One region of the Sphingobacterium daejeonense genome, then DNA from elsewhere that is predicted to be linked to it. Evidence: riboswitches for the same ligand, from Rfam matches in the RefSeq annotation. Region 1 holds a riboswitch; each other region holds the start of a gene.
What was found. A riboswitch is a leader RNA that binds a small molecule or an ion and turns the genes downstream of it on or off. The one in region 1 is predicted to bind S-adenosylmethionine.
Positions count from the first base shown of each region.

Region 1 (3,838 bases):
AAAGGGTAGTGGTAAGAGCAATCGCTAAGAATCCTATATATCTATTCATAATATCTTTTTTTGTTAAACAATAAAGAGACCGAAAAGTTTGCTCATACTCGATTAAAAGCGGTAAAATAATAAAGCCGAGCATTTTGCTCGGCTTTGAACTAATATATTTTATAATACTAATTTTTGATTATTCTGCTCTAAGGATTTTCGCAGCTTCAACCATTGATTCTAAGGCAGCCTTAGTCTCTGGCCAAGCACGAGTTTTCAATCCACAGTCAGGGTTAACCCATAATTGCTCTGAAGGAACTACAGCTTTTGCTTTGCGAAGTAGGTTTACCATTTCTTCAGTGCTAGGAACACGTGGTGAGTGAATGTCGTATACACCTGGACCAATATCATTAGGATATTTGAAATCAGCAAATGCATCTAATAATTCCATTTGTGAACGTGAAGTTTCAATAGTAATTACGTCAGCATCCATTGCAGCGATGTCCTGGATAATATCATTGAATTCAGAGTAACACATGTGTGTGTGGATCTGCGTATCATCATCAACATTTGATGAAGAAACACGGAATGCACGAACTGCCCAATCCAAGTATTCTTGTTGATCTGCTTTACGTAATGGAAGACCCTCACGGATAGCTGGCTCATCGATTTGGATGATCTTGATTCCTGCTTTTTCTAAAGCTTGAACCTCATCTAAAATAGCCAAAGCGATTTGGTATGTTGTGGTTGAACGTGGTTGGTCGTTACGTACAAATGACCATTGTAAAATCGTTACAGGACCTGTCAACATTCCTTTAACAGGACGGTTAGTCAATGACTGAGCATATGCTGACCAACGTACTGTCATGTCTTCTGGACGGTACACATCACCAAAAATAATCGGAGGTTTAACACAACGAGAACCGTATGATTGAACCCAACCGTTTTGTGTGAATGCATATCCTGCTAATTGCTCACCGAAGTACTCAACCATGTCATTACGTTCGAATTCACCGTGAACTAATACATCGATGTCCAAATCTTCTTGTAATCTGATTGTTCTTTCAGTCTCAGCAGCAATTTCTTTGTCGTATTCCTCTTGAGAAATAGCTCCTTTTTTCAAGTCAGCTCTCCACTTACGTACATCTTTTGTTTGTGGGAATGAACCGATTGTTGTAGTAGCAATCCAGGAAGATTGAATTTAGCTTGTTGTGCAGCTTTACGAGCATCAAATGATGAAGTACGTTTTGCATCTTCATCAGTGATGTTGCTTACACGGTTTTTAACTTCTGGTTTGTGAATCAATGGAGAAGTACGGCGACTCTCAGCAGCTTCTTTGTTTGCTTCAAAGCGTTTCTGAGTATCAGCATCAACTTCACCTTCAGCCAATACAGCAAGATCTTTAACCTCAGAAAGTTTTTGTTTTGCAAATGCTAACCAGTTTTTAACTTCTGCAGGTAATGATTCTTCATTGTTTTCATTGTCCAAATCAAAAGGAACATGCAATAAAGATGAAGAAGGAGCAACCCAAACACGGTCTTTTCCTAACGCATCAACTGCTTGTTTGATTTTTTTCAATGAATTTTCGTAATCATTTTTCCAAATATTACGGCCTTCAATAACCCCTAATGAAAGAGTTAAGTTTGCAGGAACTTTTGATAATATAGTGTCAAGTTGGTTTTCACCACGAACTAAGTCAAGGTGTAACGCATGCACAGGAAGATTAACAGCGATATCCTCGTTATTTCCTAATGCCTCGAAATAAGTAGCAACGATTAATTTGATGCCTTTGGCTGCAGCAGCTAATTTTTCAAATACTTTGCCATACAGAGCTTTGGTAGCATCATCAATGTCTAAAGCCAAGAAAGGCTCGTCAATCTGAACATATTTCGCCCCAGCATCAGCAAGCTTGCCTAAAATCTCTTCATAAACAGGAAGTAATTTGTCGATAAGATCGATGCGGTTGAAATCTGCTTCTTTTTCTTTACCCAATAAAAGGTAAGTAATTGGACCAATTAAAACAGGCTTTGTTTCAATACCCAATTGTTTTGCTTCATTGTATTCACTTAAGAATTTCTCTGAAGTAAGTTTGAATTCTTGGTTTTTTACGAATTCAGGAACGATATAGTGATAGTTAGTATCAAACCACTTAGTCATTTCCATAGCAGTAACATCTACGCCACCTTCTTGGAAACCACGTGCCATCGCGAAATATAAATCAAGATTATATTGGCGATCGATTTTGTTTAATAAGGAATTGTAACGAGCAGGGATAGCTCCTACAGTTAATGACAAGTCTAAAACTTGATCATAGAATGCGAAGTCATTAGATGGGATCAACTCGATTCCAGCATCCTTTTGAGTCTTCCAATTGCTTTCACGGATTTTCAGTCCAGCCTGCAATAATTCTTCCGCGCTAATCTTCTTCGCCCAGTAAGCTTCATTAGCTTTCTTCAACTCGCGGAATGCGCCCACACGTGGGTAACCTAAATTGTTTGTTAATAGCATATTTTCTCTACTAAATTAAATATATTTCAATAAATCTTTTTGCTAAGAGAAGGCTACCAAGGATGTCTGTAACCAGCTTATCTTTCCCAATCAGGGGTAGAATGTAGCACCTTGTCAAGGGACAGGTTGCTAAGGCTTCATCGGGTCTAGTCCCTCTGCCTTTCTCTATAAGCGGGGGCTAAGTTAGGAATTAGATTTTTAATATGCAAAAAAAAGTGAAGAGACGGCTTGAAGTAGACATAAGACATAAGACACAAGACACAAGAGAGATGAAATAATCCATAAAATATTAATTACATTTTTAGAATTTGGTCGAGTTAACAGCTACTGTTAGAAAATTAATTAAAAAAAATAAATGAGGCTTGATATGCCTCATTTATTTTTAGAATTATAATGTTTTAATATAATGCTATTCGATCAGCTCTATTTAGGTACGGACAATGTATAAAAAAGGTAAACTATTTTAGAATTTGACAATAGTCTAATGTCTTATGTCTTATGTCTAGTGTCTTAACCAAACTATCTAATCCTTAGCTCACCAACAACTTATATCCTTTACCGTGGACATTAACTATTTCAACATTAGGGTCCTCCTTAAGGTATTTTCTAAGCTTGCTCAAGAAAACATCCATACTTCGGCCGGTAAAATAATTGTCGTCATGCCAAATCTTGATTAAGGCTTCCTCACGAGTTAAGACATCATTTTTCTTCAAGCAAAGTAAGCGCAATAATTCGGCTTCCTTCGTGGAAAGCTTCTGTTGTTGGCCCTTATACGAAATAATCTGACTGGTGTAATCAAAGAAATAATCTCCGATTTCAAATTTATCAGAAACTTCTTCCTCCTTATCTTTTGAAGCTCTTTTAAGAAGCGCATTGATGCGAAGCAATAACTCCTCAACACGGAATGGTTTTGTGATATAATCATCTCCACCCAATTCAAAGGCCTGTGTTTTATCTTCCATCATTCCCTTGGCAGTCGCATAGATAATTGGAACCGTTTGATTGATCTTGCGGATATCTTTCCCCAATGAAAAACCATCTTTCTTGGGCATCATGACATCCAAGATGCATAGATCAAACTCCTCTTTACGAAAAGCATCCATGCCTTCCTGACCATCGGTACAAAGTACCACGTCAAATTTTCCTTTTAATTCTAGATAATCCTTTAGTAATTCACCCAAATTAGGATCATCTTCTGCTAATAATATCTTTTGATTCATACTTTTCTTTATCTAATGATTATGCAACTTCCTTAGATGCATTTTTCAAAGGAAGAGTTACTTCAAATTGTGTGCCTTTATCTTTTTCACTCTTAACGGTGATTTTACCGTTCAAGCGTTTGACAATATCG
Region 1 covers NZ_LR590470.1:3,991,012-3,994,849, reverse strand. Annotated here, with positions in the region: gene FGL31_RS19160 (hypothetical protein) at 1-49, opposite strand, end outside; partial or broken gene metE (5-methyltetrahydropteroyltriglutamate--homocysteine S-methyltransferase) at 179-2,487, opposite strand; SAM riboswitch class I at 2,562-2,661, opposite strand; gene FGL31_RS19150 (response regulator transcription factor) at 3,018-3,707, opposite strand; gene FGL31_RS26770 (sensor histidine kinase) at 3,727-3,838, opposite strand, start outside.

Region 2 (3,838 bases), 730 kb from region 1:
CAATAGCTTGTTGAATGCCTTGAGCCCTTTCAGGACTTTTTTGTGCATTATAATTTAATGCAGACATCATTAATGGAATTGCGGCAGAAACTACCCACTGAGTTTGGTTTTTATCAATCCCCAATTTTTCTGATATACCTTCAGTAGCTTGCGATCCGATGCTGCCTGAAATTAAGTCACTAATGTTCATTTTGTAGAATGTTTTAGTTTATAAATGTTATTTTTAGAACTCAAATATATTGCCAAAATTTTCTGTATGAATAAATTATGTTTAAACATTTTTATAGTTGTAGCGTTGTTGCTCGCAGGATGTAAAAGTGGAGATAAAACCAATGAAAAGATTAGTGTTGAGGAAATTAAGTTGGACGAAAATTTATCTAAGATTATTTCTCGATGCCGACTCATTGTATCGAAGTGGAGTATCCAAATAAACTGGGCCAAGTATTAGGTTCGGATGCTGACCTGAAAAGTCCAAAGAGTTTAAGGCCAGTTTTTTATGGCTGTTTTGACTGGCATTCCTCCGTACATGGTTACTGGTCGATCGTAAAATTGATGAAGCAGTTTCCAAGTCTAGACAATGCCGGAAAGGTAAGAGCGGCATTGAATCAGCATATTACGCCAGAGAATGTTGCTGTGGAATTAGCCTTTTTCAATGATAAAAATAATTTGAGCTTTGAAAGGACCTATGGTTGGGCTTGGTTGTTTAAATTACAGGAAGAATTGTCTACTTGGGAGGATGTGGATGCCAAAAGATGGAAAGCCTCACTTCAACCATTGGTAGACCTGTTGGTTACTCGCTATAAAGAATATCTTCCAAAGTTGGTCTACCCGATCCGTGCAGGACAGCATGATAATTCAGCTTTTAGTCTTTCTTTATCCTTGGATTATGCCAATACAGTAGGCGATGATACTTTTAAACAAGCATTAAAGGAAAATTCTATTCGATTGTTCAAGGACGACAAGAATTGTGATCTAGCTTATGAACCCAGCGGTTACGACTTTTTATCACCTTGTTTGGAAGAAGCATATTTGATGAGCAAAGTCTTGGATAAATCAGAATACATTACATGGTTGAAAGCTTTTATGCCTGATTTGTTCAATGATGAATTTAAATTAGAACCTGCACTCGTGAAAGATAGGAGTGATGGTAAGTTGGTCCACTTGGATGGGTTAAACTATAGTAGAGCGGCTTGTCTTTTTGGGATTTCGAAAATGGACCCTGCATTGGAGCACCTGAAAAAGATGCTGTTGAACATTTCAATTTCTCGATTGGCAATTTAAGTGCAAAAGATGATTATATGGGAAGTCATTGGCTTGGGACTTTCGCTTTGTATGCTTTAGGTAGATATGAGATGTGAGATATGAGATGTGAGATGTGAGACAGTAGACGTAAGACAAAAGACAGTAGACGTAAGACAAAAGACAGTAGACGTAAGACAAAAGACAAAAGACATAATACTATATGCTTAAGACTATTGAGCCTTAGACTGCTAAGACGAAGACAATAGACAATAGGCTATAGACATTTACGGCGTCATACCATTTCTAATGTCTAATGTCTATTGTCTAATGTCTATTTCTACCTATTCCGGAATAAGTCTATTTTCTGATAATTTGACTGGTACTCGTTGTATTTGAGTAAATCCGTCTTCGGTGCTGATTATTGCGGAGAGATCAATTCCTCGTTTAGATAAGGTGCTCAACAAAGCAGTTCTGAAAGCTGTTTTATTTTTTCCCCAGTTTGATCTAACTAAGTCATTGTTTAGAATTACCAATTCATTGGTGCTGTAGTGGTGGAATTGTTCCACTAGGTGTTGTTGTAAGGGTTTTGTGTTGGACATACAATTAATGTTTAAAGGGTTTAACCATAATTGCATTCAGAGAAGTCTATTTTAAGACCTTGCAATATTCTTTTATTTTGGCTTGCCGCCCGTATCGATTTACCACCGCGGTGTCTTTCACTCGGTTGGTATTGCTCGTGCAATTCTGAATACTCTACAAACTTAGTAGATTATATTTTAATATGCAAGTGAAAATAAAATTTTATAATTCTTTTCTTAAACGTGCTACCGGGATGTTCATTGCTTCACGGTATTTAGCAACAGTACGCCTCGCGATCGAATAACCTTTTTCCTTCAGGATTTCGGTTAATTTCTCATCTGCCAAAGGTTTTCTCTTGTCTTCGTTAGCAATACACTCCTCTAGAATCTTTTTCACTTCTTTGTTAGAAACTTCCTCGCCAGATTCTGTTTGAATAGCTTCTGAGAAGAATGATTTTAATAAGAAAGTTCCGAATTCTGTTTGCACGTATTTGGAGTTGGCAACGCGGGATACAGTTGAAATATCCATTTCGATCTTGTCGGCTATATCCTTTAAAATCATTGGTTTAAGCATTCTGTCGTCGCCAGTTAGGAAGTAGTCATATTGATATTCCATGATAGCATTCATGGTTTTCAAAAGAGTCTGTTGTCTTTGTTTGATGGCATCGATAAACCATTTTGCGGAATCAAGTTTCTGTTTAACAAACTGAACTGCTTCACGCATTTTTTTGTCGTTTTTTTCCGCTTTTTCGTAATGCTCAAACATTTCTTGATAAGACCTTGAAACTCTTAGTTCAGGGGCGTTTCTGCCATTTAAGGTCAAGTGCAGGATACCATCATTATTGGAGATATGGAAGTCAGGGATAATCTGCAATTGTTTTCCTGCAGCTGCACCTGAATCACCTGGCTTAGGATTCAACTTAAGAATTTCATTGACGATTTCTTTCAGCTCCTCAGAGTTTACACCTAATTGCTTTTCGATTTTATCGTAATGTTTCTTCGTGAATTCATCGAGGTAATTTTCCACGACCATCATCGCTTGTTGGATAATCGGGTTGGTGAGATCTTTCTTTCTTAACTGGATTGCCAAGCATTCCTGAAGATTCCTTGCTCCAATGCCGGCAGGGTCAAATGATTGAACAATCTTGAGTATGTCTTCGACATCTTCTTCTTCAACAATTACATTTTGTGAAAACGCAAGGTCGTCAATCAAAGATAGGATAGGTCTCCTTAGGTAACCATCGTCATCAAGAGATCCGATTATTTGTTGACCAACTATATAATCTTTATCAGATAGTGCTAGTAGATCAAGTTGGTTTTGTAGATTTTCGTAGAAAGAATCTTGTACAGCGATAGGGATTTCTTTTTTTCCGTCTTCATCATCATGGTCATATCCACCGCCATAGTCTTTGTAGTCATCTTCTTGGATATATTCATCAACACTGAATTCATCTTCATAGCTGTTTTCTTCCATGTTGAAGTCATCATCCGGATCTTTATCGGGATATTCTTCCACGGGGTCGTTCATGTTAGTCAAACTACCGTCCTCCAGCGCAGGGTTTTCTTCCAATTCTTCTTTGATGCGGGCGTCCAATGAAACTGTTGGCACCTGTAGCAATTTGATGAATTGAATTTGTTGCGGTGAAAGTTTTTGTAATAGTTTTTGCTGTAAAGTTTGTTTTAACATGTCCCCAATAATAAATCACGTAAAAATAGGTAAATATATTTAATAAGGTAAAGTTTATGGTAACAAAAACTGTTTTAGGTACAGTTTTTGCTATTATAATTGTCGGATAAACAGCCTAGTTAAAAACCAAAAAACTCATTTGTTAAAATTCGTTAATTTTCTCGTAAAGCTTCCTTTTTAGGCGAATTGATGTAATTTTTTCCAAAGTTTTGTTCATATTTACCGTATGTTTAAACGTGTTCGGAACAAATTTTTGCGCATCGCACTGATTGTTATTTACTTTGTTATTTTATTTACGTGCGCAGTTCAAATTAACTTTCTAGGCTTGTTC
Region 2 covers NZ_LR590470.1:3,265,600-3,269,437, reverse strand. Annotated here, with positions in the region: partial or broken gene FGL31_RS15860 (DUF937 domain-containing protein) at 1-190, opposite strand, end outside; partial or broken gene FGL31_RS15855 (DUF2891 domain-containing protein) at 394-1,358, shown strand; gene FGL31_RS15850 (5-oxoprolinase) at 1,584-1,841, opposite strand; SAM-I-IV-variant riboswitch at 1,905-1,999, opposite strand; gene rpoN (RNA polymerase factor sigma-54) at 2,044-3,507, opposite strand; gene FGL31_RS15840 (transglycosylase domain-containing protein) at 3,734-3,838, shown strand, end outside.
Region 2: linked by a shared signal. The riboswitch ahead of FGL31_RS15850 (5-oxoprolinase) and the one ahead of metE (5-methyltetrahydropteroyltriglutamate--homocysteine S-methyltransferase) in region 1 are both predicted to bind S-adenosylmethionine.

Region 3 (3,838 bases), 2.3 Mb from region 1:
ATAGAAGAAAAAGAAATACAACTCGCCGGAGATAGTTTATCGGGCAAAACGTTTTTGATTTCCGGTGTATTTGCAGATTATTCCCGGGAAGAATTGACGGAATTGATCGAGGCGCACGGTGGCAAGATGCTGAGCAGTATTTCTTCAAAGCTGAATTATTTAGTTGCTGGTGATAAAATGGGTCCATCAAAACTGGCAAAGGCAGAAAAACTTCAGATTCCGATGATTTCTGAAGCTCAACTGCTATCAATGATTAATGAATAAAAATTAAAAATAATATATACAAACGATGAACGAGCTTCAAGGTGCGGGAGTTGCATTAGTTACTCCATTCCATGCGGACGGCACAGTAGATTACGACACTTTAGGAAATTTGATTGATTATCAAATCGAGGGAGGAATTGATTATTTGGTTTCATTGGGCACAACAGGTGAAACTGCAACATTGAATCCTGATGAACGAAAGAAGGTGTGGGAATTTACTTCTAAGCATGTCAATAAGCGTATCCCATTGGTAGCTGGAATCGGTGGCAACAATACTTTTGAAATAGTTGAACAAATCAAGAATTTTAAGGTATTGGATTACATTGCTATTTTATCAGTTTCACCTTATTATAACAAACCAACGCAAGAGGGAATCTATCAACATTATAAGGCTATTGCTGAGGTTTCGAAACTTCCGATTATTCTTTATAATGTGCCTGGCAGGACAGGAAGTAATATGAGCCCGGCTACGACGGTCAGGTTGGCTAAGGATTTCAAAAACATAGTAGCGACAAAAGAGGCTTCGGGAAATTTTTCCCAATTCAGCGAAATCTTAAGAGATAAACCAAAAGATTTTCTTTTAATCTCTGGAGATGATCCTGTTACACTTCCTATGATGGCCATGGGAGCAGCAGGAATAATTTCTGTGGTAGGCAATGCCTATCCAACAAAGGTTTCTGCATTGGCACATTTATGTAGTGAAGGTAATTTTGATGAGGCTAGAGCTATTCATTTGGAATTATTAAACATGATAGACCTGTGTTTTATTGAAGGAAATCCTGCAGGAGTGAAATATATTCTCGAGAAAAAAGGAATTGGAAAGGACTATGTGAGGTTACCATTGGTACCGGTCAGTCCGAAAACAAAAGAAGCAATAGATGCAGAGATGCAGCTACTCGGATAAAAAAATTAATAGGTTGGTCATGTAGTTTGGCCAACCTTTCTTATTTTTAGGTATTCTTAATTGTATCTATAGAAAAACTGAATTAACAAAATAATGGAAACAACTACCCAACAACCCAGCAAAAGGGGTTCAGGCTTCAAAAAGTTCATCAGCTGGTTTCTACTCATTATCTTCTTGGCATTCGCAGTATTTGTTTATTTCAAGTACTACTTTGTTTTTGGCGAAGGAGTTAAATCGGGAACTTTAAATTATGCAGTAAAAAAGGGAAATGTCTTTAAGACCTATGAAGGAAAATTGATTCAGGAAGGTATCCGCAGTCAAAATACGGGGACTGGAATCTCCTCCAATGAATTTGAATTTTCTATCGAGAGCGATTCTGTATTTAAAGTATTGGAGTTAAATAGTGGTAAGGCTTTTGATCTTCATTATAAAGAATACCATGGTGTGTTACCTTGGCGTGGAAACACGCGTTATGTAGTGGACAAAATCATCCAAATGCATGATGCAAAGAACAACACTTTTTAAAAAACTGGTATTACAATAACAAAATATTTGGGACCTCAAATCATTGTAAGTGAATAGCCTAACAAGATTTGAGGTCTTCTTTTTTCTAAAAAAATTGCAAAATTAATTTCCGTAGCCTATATTTGCGGAGTACTTCGATAGTGGTACACTAATCATTACCTCTCTAAAAAAGATGGTCTTGATTTATAAAGAAGTGGCGAGAGACTGGCTCAATGACCCACTGGCAACCTTCAATAAGGATTGAAAAGGTGCCAATTCCTGTCCGAAGCAATAAAGCTCAGGAGCATATAAATGAAATAGACTATGACTTCAGAATTTTCAAAATCAGAATTATTATATCTTGTCGGAAAACCGACAACAGATTCTTCTATTAAGATTAAATCCATCAACTGTATTTGTATTTCTCGAATGCGATAGTCGTCCTATGGCAGCATTATTCTTATTGAATACAATTGTCCATCAGTAAATGACGACCTAAACACAGAACTTCAAAGGATTTAATAATTTCATTTTACTAACATGATTAAAAAAATATAAAAATGGCAGATAATAAAAACCTAAAATTTGAAACTTTACAAGTACATGCAGGGCAAGAAGTAGATCCTACTACTGGTTCCAGAGCATTGCCTATATATCAAACTTCTTCTTATGTATTCGAAAATGCAGAACACGGTGCCAACCTTTTTGCATTGAAACAATTCGGTAATATCTATACCAGGATTATGAATCCTACTACTGATGTTTTCGAAAAACGTATAGCAGCATTAGAAGGCGGTGTAGCAGCAGTTGCTGTAGCTTCAGGTCAAGCAGCACAATTTATCGCTTTGACAAACATCCTGGAAGCAGGTGAGAATTTTGTGTCTGGTTCTAACCTTTATGGTGGTACTTATAACCAATTCAAAGTGTCCTTTAAAAGATTGGGTATCGAAGCAAGATTTGCTGAAGATACAGATGCAGATAAGATCGAAGCTTTGATAGATGACAAAACAAAAGCTATCTATGTAGAAACTATCGGCAATCCAAGCTATAATATTCCAGATTTCGAACGCATAGCTTCAGTAGCAAAGAAGCATGACCTTCCATTGATCGTTGACAATACCTTCGGTGCTGGCGGTTATTTGTTCAAGCCTTTAGAGCATGGCGCAAATGTAGTTGTTGAATCAGCAACTAAATGGATTGGTGGACATGGAACAAGCATTGGTGGTGTAATCATTGATGGTGGTAACTATAATTGGGGCAATGGAAAATTCAAGCAATTTTCTGAACCATCGGAAGGATACCATGGTTTGGTATTTTCAGATGTATTTGGAGAAGGTGGACCATTTGGTAACATTCAATTTGCCATCCGTGCAAGAGTTGAAGGATTAAGAGATTTTGGCCCTGCCCTATCCCCTTTCAATTCTTTCTTGTTAGTTCAAGGATTAGAAACATTATCATTACGTGTACAACGTCACGTTGACAACACGCTAGAGATAGCTCAATGGTTAGATTCGCATCCACAAGTAGAACATGTAAGCTATCCGGGTTTAAAAAACCACCCATACCATCAAAACGCACAGAAATATCTAAAAAATGGATATGGGGCCGTGCTTTCATTTACCATTAAAGGTGGCGTGGAAAAAGCCAATGAATTTATTGATGCATTAGAATTGATCAGCCATTTGGCAAATGTTGGAGATGCTAAGTCATTGATTATCCATCCAGCAGCAACTACTCACCAACAGTTGAGTGCTGAAGATCAGAAAAAAGCAGGTGTAGCACCAGGTCAATTAAGACTCTCAGTAGGTATTGAACACATTGAAGATATAAAAGCGGATTTAGCACAAGCATTTGACAAAATCAAATAAGGTGGGGACCTTATTTGATTTTTATGGAGGAAGATAATTTATAAGAATGAGTTTAAGAACTTTCGGATATAACCAAGATTTCGAATTAGAAAGTGGCAAAAAACTGGCAAATCTTCAAATTGCGTTTCATACTTATGGAAACCTGAATGAAGACAAATCCAATGTGATATGGGTTTGCCATGCATTGACTGCTAATTCGGATGTGTTTGATTGGTGGCCTGGATTATTTGGTGAAAACGAATTATTCAATGATAAAGACTATTATATAGTTTGTGCTAATGTTTTGGGCTCGCATTAT
Region 3 covers NZ_LR590470.1:1,734,261-1,738,098, reverse strand. Annotated here, with positions in the region: gene ligA (NAD-dependent DNA ligase LigA) at 1-264, shown strand, start outside; gene dapA (4-hydroxy-tetrahydrodipicolinate synthase) at 290-1,168, shown strand; gene FGL31_RS08325 (hypothetical protein) at 1,262-1,693, shown strand; SAM riboswitch class I at 1,874-1,987, shown strand; gene FGL31_RS08320 (O-acetylhomoserine aminocarboxypropyltransferase/cysteine synthase family protein) at 2,233-3,540, shown strand; gene FGL31_RS08315 (homoserine O-acetyltransferase family protein) at 3,587-3,838, shown strand, end outside.
Region 3: linked by a shared signal. The riboswitch ahead of FGL31_RS08320 (O-acetylhomoserine aminocarboxypropyltransferase/cysteine synthase family protein) and the one ahead of metE (5-methyltetrahydropteroyltriglutamate--homocysteine S-methyltransferase) in region 1 are both predicted to bind S-adenosylmethionine.